Regions from separate parts of the Photobacterium atrarenae genome, predicted to be linked through region 2. Evidence: predicted binding sites of a transcription regulator. Region 2 holds the regulator's gene; the other holds the start of a gene.
What was found. Region 2 encodes PurR, which represses purine synthesis genes. Its sites were predicted from a motif close to TNANGNAAACGTTTNCNTNA; they were not measured.
Positions count from the first base shown of each region.

Region 1 (4,215 bases), on a different contig from region 2:
GACTACAACCTGCGCGGCAATCGGCACAGCGCGATGGCTGCGGCTGCCACCGACCTCAGTGACCACCGTTTGGTGCAGTACGAAGACCATCTGTTTACCCCGGATGATGCGCTCTTTGAGCATCGCCTTGCCCGTCAGTTTCTGGAAGGTGCCTTACACCAGCCTTACCCGGGGCGGACTGTGGTGGTCACGCATCATGCGCCCAGTCCACGGTGTTGGGGGAGCGGGGTGCCCGCAAGGTTGGCCCGGCCGGAGCGACTGGCGCCAGCTTATGTCAGTAATCTGGAGTCGATGATGGAGCACCATGACATCCAGCTCTGGTTTCATGGTCACCTTCATCACAGCGTGGATGTTGTCCTCCACGGCACCCGGGTGCTGAGCAATCCCAGGGGCTATTGGCCGGATGCACTGAATCCGGCATTTGAACCAGGGAAGTGGGTTGAAATATAACCTCACCCCCGTAAGCGGCAGGTGAGGCGTATGCTTTATGTTGATGTAGATGATTACTTCGGCTGCGGGACGATGCGCATATAAGGCTTGGGCGCCCGCCAGCCGTCAGGGAATTTCTGCCTGGCCTGTTCATCGGAAACCGCAGGAACGATGATGACATCTTCTCCTTGCTGCCAGTTAACCGGCGTTGCCACCTGATGTTTGGCCGTGAGCTGGATGGAATCCAGGACTCTCAGCACTTCATCAAAATTACGGCCGGTGCTCATCGGGTAAGTGAGGATCAGTTTGATCAATTTATCCGGGCCGACAATGAAAACTGAACGTATGGTGGCGTTATCGACCGCTGTTCTTTCCTGGGCAGGGCCGCTGGCGTTGGGGTGGATCATATCGTACAGCTTAGCTACGCTGAGGTCTGAGTCCCCAATGAGTGGGTAGTTCAAGGCATGACCCTGGGTTTCTTCGATGTCTTTGAGCCAGGCTTGGTGATCGCTGACTGAGTCAACACTGAGCCCGATGAGCTTGCAATGTCGCTTATCGAACTCGGGTTTTAAGCTTGCCAGGTAGCCAAGCTCCGTTGTGCAGACCGGCGTAAAGTCTTTTGGGTGAGAAAACAGAATGGCCCAACCGTCTCCGATCCAATCGTAAAAGCGTATCGATCCTTCAGTGGTGTCGGCGGTGAAATCAGGGGCTTTATCTCCAATTCGTAGTGGCATGGTACGCCTCCGTGATGTCTTTGCGTGTTGCAGTTTAACTGTAGTTCTCAGGGGGAGGACTGCAAGTTGCCATTCAACGAGAACCTTAGCTAACGTACTGTTTTTAATGCTTAAGATCCTCTCGACGACAATGTGATTTTTCACGCAGGGTTTTATATCGAATCGGCTCAGGAAAGTGAATAATTCATTTACACTCTTATAACACCTGTGGCACAGTGTTCTGGTGAGTTGCGGGCTTATCAGGAGTTGTCGATTGGAAAGTGAAAGAATTCAGCTGGTCCCGCCGGCGATGTGTTGGGTAGAGCCTGTCCTTGAGGCCGTTTGTGCTCATCGTGACACGCTGAGTGTGTTCTTGCCTTGGGTCCCTCATCACCAGACCATTGAACAGGCCACGCAAGCCATGCGTGAGGCGATTGATAATTTTGAACATCAGCGCGGTGAACTCAGGTTTTTCATCATCCGAAAGTCCGATGCCCGTCTGCTCGGGGTCGTCGGGCTGATCCTGAAAGACCCGGCCGTGCCGCTTTGTGAAATCGGTTACTGGCTTCGTAGTGATGAAGTCGGCAAAGGGTATATCACGGAAGCGGTGGCCCGGGTGGAACAATATGCGCTGGAGCATCTGAACGCAGAGCGTCTGGAAATCATCGCGGCTGCGACCAATCTGCGTAGCCGGGCAGTTGCAGAGCGGTGCGGCTATCGATTGGAGGCCCGCCTTGAAAAAGCGCGCAGGCTGCCGGCCGGGCAATTAGATGACACCGTGATTTATTGTAAACATCGTTAATCATCAATCCTTACTGACTCCGCTCAGCGGGTTGTGCTATCAAAAATACAGGAGCGTGAAATGCCACATTGCATCATTGAATACTCGAAGGAACTGGAAGCGGCCATTTCACCCGATGAACTCTCTTCAGTCGTTTTTCAAGGCGCGTTGGAATCCGGGCTCTTTACCCCGGCAGATATTAAAACCCGGGTGATCCCGTATACCAGCTATCAGGTGGGGGGAACCACGGCGGGGTTTGTGCATGTCACAGCTCGGATCTTGGCCGGTCGTGATGAAACAAAGAAAAAGAATTTGTCACATCATATTTTGCAGAAGCTGCAGCAAGTCGATCAGCCGAACACTTCCTACACCGTTGAAGTGGTTGACATTGATGTTGCCAGCTACGCCAAGTCGGTCAGCTAAAAAAACGCCTGCTGCCTTGAATGCGTCAAGGCAGCAGGCCCTGTATCTGCTTCAAGCTATTCCGCCGAGGTAACTTTCCTATCGCACGATGGCTCCGATGTTGAGGACAACATCTTCTTTTTACTCCTTCAATTAAAATTTCTTATCAATGGCATGAAAATGTTGATTTGTTCTGTTCCCCGGAGGTTTTTATAACAGCAGCATAGACTTTTCTTCGTAGATGCTGATGAACGTAGATACTTTAATTGATGCGATCCATACCCGTGGCTGGTTTATTTGGGACGATTTTTTAACACCGGCGCAGGTGAATGACTTGCGAGCTTGTATCCCATCAAACTGGCAACAGTCCGGCATCGGTCGGGATACAAATTACGTTCAGGAAGCGCGGGTGCGTAAAGATAAAATCCAATGGTTGTCTCCGGAAATTGGCGCGCCGGTGCAGCATTATATGCAGCAGATGGAAGCCTTGCGGGTGGCGGTGAACCGCTACTTGTTCCTCGGTCTGTTTGAGTATGAGGCGCACTTTGCCAAGTATGAGCCGGGCGATTTTTACAAGAAGCATCTTGATAGCTTCCGAGGCCAGACCAACCGTAAACTGACCACGGTATTCTACCTCAATGAGCAGTGGGTGACGGAAGATGGGGGAGAGTTGGTGGTGTACGATCTGAACGACCAGTATCTGACCCAGGTTGCGCCGAAGGCGGGTCGGTTGGTGGTGTTTTTGTCGGAAAACTTTCCACATGAAGTTCTTCCGGCTCACCGGCTTCGTTACAGTATTGCCGGATGGTACCGGGTGAACGGCAGCACCGGCAACAGGCTGGATGTGGCAAGATAAAATTTAAAGCGCCGGTTAAACTATCACATGATCAACGACAGGCACGCTCAGGCGTGCCTGTCTTATTATATGTGTTACTGTTTCTGCAGGATGGGACGCCACCTGCCGGGGTATGGGTCACATTGTCGGCATTGTGTCGAAGAGAATTGCGCCGGAGACAGGACGAGGTGGCGGGACAGGTTTTAGACTTATGACAACGTCGGTGCCGAGGAGAAGGCATTGATCGCGGCTACGATGCAAGTTTGCTTTCACCACAACAGATGAAATGAGTCAGAGAAGGAGAAAGGGATGCAGTCGATGAATAAAACTGCCAGCATCATTCTGGGGCTTGGGATCTTTTTGGGCCTGACGATGCTGGGATATCTGTTGGGTCATGCTGCAATTGAGCACAAGATGTATGATCGCAGTGTCACGGTGAAAGGTTTGTCGGAGCGAGAGTATCCGGCAGATATTGTGATTTGGCCGATTCAGTTTAATGTTGCCGGGAACGAGCTGGTGGATGTCTACCAAACGCTGGATGCCCATGCGCAAGCGATTCGGGATCACCTGATCAGCCACGGAATCGAGGCGGCCGATATTTCCCTGTCAGCGCCCTCGCTTACGGATAAGTCTGCCCAGCAGTACGGCAATGATTCGGCTGCGCCTTTTCGTTATACCGCATTACGGATTGTGACGGTCTATTCGGCGAAGATTGCCGAGGTTCGCCAGGTAATGAATACCTTATCCGAGTTGGGTCAGAAAGGCATTGTTTTTACCGGGAACAATTATCAGAGCCAGACAGACTACTTGTTTACCCGGCTCAACGAGATCAAACCGGAGATGATTGAAGAAGCGACTTTGAATGCCCGAAAAGTGGCCGAAAAGTTTGCCGCCGATTCGGACAGCCATTTAGGAAAAATAAAACGCGCTTCCCAGGGCCAATTCAGTATCAGTGCACGGGATAAAAATAACCCGCATATTAAAAAGGTTCGGGTGGTATCGACCATCGAATATTATTTGTCGGATTAAACCTGAGGCCAGGGGAAATTGGCTCA
Region 1 covers NZ_CP101509.1:203,649-207,863, reverse strand. The annotation lists gene NNL38_RS17135 (metallophosphoesterase) at 1-450, shown strand, start outside; gene NNL38_RS17130 (peroxiredoxin) at 504-1,163, opposite strand; gene NNL38_RS17125 (GNAT family N-acetyltransferase) at 1,417-1,944, shown strand; gene NNL38_RS17120 (5-carboxymethyl-2-hydroxymuconate Delta-isomerase) at 2,005-2,346, shown strand; gene NNL38_RS17115 (2OG-Fe(II) oxygenase) at 2,573-3,181, shown strand; gene NNL38_RS17110 (SIMPL domain-containing protein) at 3,470-4,189, shown strand.
Region 1: NNL38_RS17115 (2OG-Fe(II) oxygenase) is a predicted target of PurR. The motif match lies at 2,448-2,467, and genes of this name have one in related genera.

Region 2 (4,215 bases):
GAAGCCGAAGGCGGTGGCACAATTCGCTTTTTTGGGAAAGAGCGCAAAGATTACCCACCAGCTACGCTGGCCAAACACCTGGGTATCTTGCCGCAGCACAGCAACCTGGCCTTCGCCTTTACCGCCCGGGAAGTGGTTGAGCTGGGCAGCCTCCCTCTACAACTAACGAGAAAAGACACCCAGGCGTTGGCGACGGAAAAAATGACCCAGGTCGACGTCCTCGAACTTCAGGACCGGTTGTACCCATCTTTATCCGGGGGGGAGAAACAGCGGGTGCACCTGGCCCGGGTGCTGACCCAACTCAGCCACGCTGGCGACCAGTGCATATTGATGCTGGATGAGCCGACATCGGCCCTGGATCTCTCCCACCAGCACCAGACCTTGCAAGTAGCCCGAACACTGGCTAACGCTGGCGCCGCAGTGATTGTGGTGATCCATGACCTCAATCTGGCCGCCCAATATGCCGACCGTTTGGTGATCGTCAACCATGGCAAGGTGCAGGCCGACGGGCCCCCCTGGCAGGCTTTAACCCCCGACACTATTCAGCGGGTCTACGGCTGGCCGGTCCATGTCAGCAAGCACCCGACCCAGGATTTTCCGGTGGTCCTGCCTGCGGCATAGCCCAAAAAGTGATTCCTGCTCAACGACCTGCTTTCTCACCCCCCCGGTTCTGCCGGGGCTATCTGATGCAACGGTCACTACATCAGATATGCATCCAAGTTTAGAAAAATTGCAGTAAGTTTGTTGATATCTATCAAGAATTATCACCTTGCGATACAGAAACGTTGCACTGTGCGCTACACTCAGTAGAATGTGATCGCAAGCGATTACACAATGCAACGCCTGAAAGGTGAGGAAGAAAGCCGCTCGTCAGAGAAGCGGCTTTTTGACGTTTTATACGCAGTATGAAACAGCATGATGGTCTTTATGAACGCAGATCATCATGCCAAACTGAACAATTATCTGGCCTGACTCCCGGAGGCATACCAGATACTTATTCAGTTTGGTACATGGCTGTTGAATGCTGTTCAGATCAATGAAGATAAATGGGCCCAGGCCCACTTTGAATTATTAGAAGAATAAGTATGGCAACGATTAAAGATGTTGCACGTTTGGCAGGTGTTTCAACCACAACAGTGTCTCACGTGATCAATAAAACCCGGTTTGTTGCAGAAGCAACTCAGAAGAAAGTTCTGGCCGCTGTAGACGAACTCAACTATGCCCCGAGTGCTGTGGCGCGTAGCCTGAAATGTAATACCACCCGAACCATCGGCATGCTGGTCACCAAGTCGACCAACCCATTTTTCGCCGAAGTAGTTCACGGTGTCGAAGAATACTGCTACGGAGAAGGCTACACCCTGATCCTGTGTAATACCGAAGGCAACCTGGAAAAACAGCGCGATTACCTGCGAATGCTGGCTGAGAAACGCGTGGATGGCCTGCTGGTGATGTGTTCCGATCTTGACGATAAGCTGCTGGCCCTGCTGGAACGCCAGAAAGATCTGCCGATGGTGATCATGGACTGGGGACCAGAGAGCCCGCATACCGACAAGATTCAGGACAATGCTGAGCTGGGCGGATATGTCGCGACCAAGTACTTTATTGAGCACGGCCACCAGAAAATTGGCTGCCTCACCGGCCATACCGAGAAACTCACGTGCCGTGAGCGCCTCAAAGGCTTCTACAAAGCAATGGAAGAAGCCAATCTGAGCGTAAATCCGGACTGGCTGATTGAAGGTGACTTTGAATGTGAATCTGCTGTTGCCGCGGCAAAGCAATATATCGCGATGGACGATCGCCCAAGCGCCATTTTCTGTTTCAATGATATTATGGCCATGGCGCTGATCAGTACCTTTGAGCAGGCCGGGCTGCGCGTACCGGATGATGTTTCCATTATCGGCTACGACAATATCGACCTGGCGCCTTACTTCTCTCCGCCGCTGACCACCATCCACCAGCCGAAGCAGCGCCTGGGTCAGAAGGCCATTGAGATCCTGATGGCACGGGTGAAAGACAAACAACATGAGCGCCGTATCTTTGAGATGGCTCCGGAATTGGTTGTCCGTAAATCTGTCAAGAAGATAAACGCTTAATTGCTTATCACTTTCAATTTTGCCATACAAAAAAACCGATAGCTTGCTATCGGTTTTTTGTTGCAATTTTGACATTGCCCTCAAGTTCTATTACTGACAAAGTTATTTATGGGTAAATCATGGGTTAGAATCGTTCTAAAACTGTGCTACCTGTTCAAAAATTGTGACTCTTGGATATTCTTGTCCCGATGATATTGCTTTATTTGTGGAAGGAGTGTCACATTTTTAAAAGTGGGACCAAGTTCAAAAATATCTTCTGAGATATGCTTATTTGTGTCACGAACAAGGCAAACCATTTGAAAGAATGGGACGCAAAGCTTCCGGCCTAAAAGTCGCTTATTTATCAATAATTAAGTCAACTTATGGTAGCGGGGTTGCCGATGGATATAGCAAGAAGTCATGCTCAGAATTCTGACAAATCCCTGACATTGCTTTTCTTTGAAATTTGCTAATCTGAATCCTCGCTCTGTTGTTAGGTGACTCAAGAAATTTTTCACCGAGAAAGAAGCATGGACAAACCAGTACTTAAAGATTCTCTTCGACTATTTCGTTGTTTTGACAATGTAAAATCACGTTCAATGTTTGGTGGCTTTGGAGTTTTCTCAGGCGAAACCATGTTTGCGTTAGTGGTTAACGACAAACTGCACCTGCGGGCCAATGCTGAAAACGAAGAACAATTCAAGAAAGCCGGATTGAGCCCGTACGTTTACAAAAAACGTGGGTTCCCGGTGGTCACGAAACATTACGCAATTCCTGAGGAATGGTGGAATGAACCGGAGAAAATCATCGAACACGCAAAGCACTCTTTTGAAGCTGCCAAGCAGGATAAAGAAAAGAAAAGCCAGAGTGGCCCAAGCCGGATCAAGGATCTGCCGAACCTGCGCTTAGCTAATGAGCGGATGTTGAAAAAAGCAGGGATCACGACCGTCGATGAGCTCTACGAAGCCGGTGCGTTGAACGCTTTCAAAGCGTTGCAGGAAACCCACCAGGACACGGTTAATATCGATTTGCTGTGGGCCCTTGAGGGTGCGGTCAGCGGACGCCATTGGTCTGTGATTCCGCAGCAGCGTCGCTCTGAGCTGTTGGCGAAATTAAACTCCTGAGCAACCCACCTATCGGTTTCTCTGAACATACCTATTTCGAAAGAGGCGATTTCCGCCTCTTTCTGCTCCCCAGTATCCCTCACTGGCCTTCCACATCATATGACTACCAGTAACTGAACAACAGTCTGCCAAGGAGCTCTCCCTCACACGACGTAGAATGTCAAATTTGCACCAAGTGAATGACATTTTTCTGTGAAGAAATGCCAAACATTGACACCACTCCCAAAGCTGTTCACAAATCAGTCAACAAGGTTTTCATCCCCTGCTGGCTCAGTAGAATTGGGGCGTCAACGCAGCCGCCGCAGGGAGGGTCTTATGTACAGCTCGCAACCTTTTCCAGGACAATCCAGCCAGATGTTCAAAGACAAGTTTTGCAAATGGCCGAAACTGATGCGTTTGTTAGTTTTGCTCAACTTGCTGCCCACCATTGTGATTGTCTTCGTCGTCCATCAGCAACTCGCCCCATTTTCAATGCTGGATGAAGTGTTGGCAGTGACCGCAGGGTTTAACGGCCTCCTCCTGTTGTGGGGGGTACTGCTTAAAATCCGCTCTAAAAAGTACTGGTATCGCAATTACCATATCGGTAAAACCATGGCTGTAGCCTTGCTGCCGGTCCTAGCTTCCGGATATCTGTTTATCTCTCAGCCCACTATGCCGGACATGGCGCAACAGCAAGAGTCAAAAGCCGTCTATATTTCGCTCAACTAAACGAATTTAAAGATTTTTTCCTCAAAACTGAAATATTTCCGGCCCCTGCTCGGTCTTGTCTCATACCCAATTCGGTATTGCTGCGTTTTTGCCAAAGATAAATGCTATCTTGGTTGCAGATGCAGCAGACAGGCAACCTAAGAGGCAGATGTGCGTATTTCAGCCAAGCAACACTATTCTTTTCTTATCAAGCCACTTCTCTGGCTTCAGAAACGCCATTACGGCCATCCTCTGAATCCGGCGCTGTTATGGGGGCGCCGCCCTGCCCTGTTCTGGCTGGTTGCCGGCTTCTTTGGCTACCTGGACCGAAA
Region 2 covers NZ_CP101508.1:1,394,253-1,398,467, reverse strand. The annotation lists gene NNL38_RS06570 (heme ABC transporter ATP-binding protein) at 1-621, shown strand, start outside; gene purR (HTH-type transcriptional repressor PurR) at 1,086-2,093, shown strand; cyclic di-GMP riboswitch class I at 2,370-2,475, shown strand; gene NNL38_RS06560 (TfoX/Sxy family DNA transformation protein) at 2,603-3,196, shown strand; gene NNL38_RS06555 (hypothetical protein) at 3,512-3,904, shown strand; gene NNL38_RS06550 (carboxymuconolactone decarboxylase family protein) at 4,055-4,215, shown strand, end outside.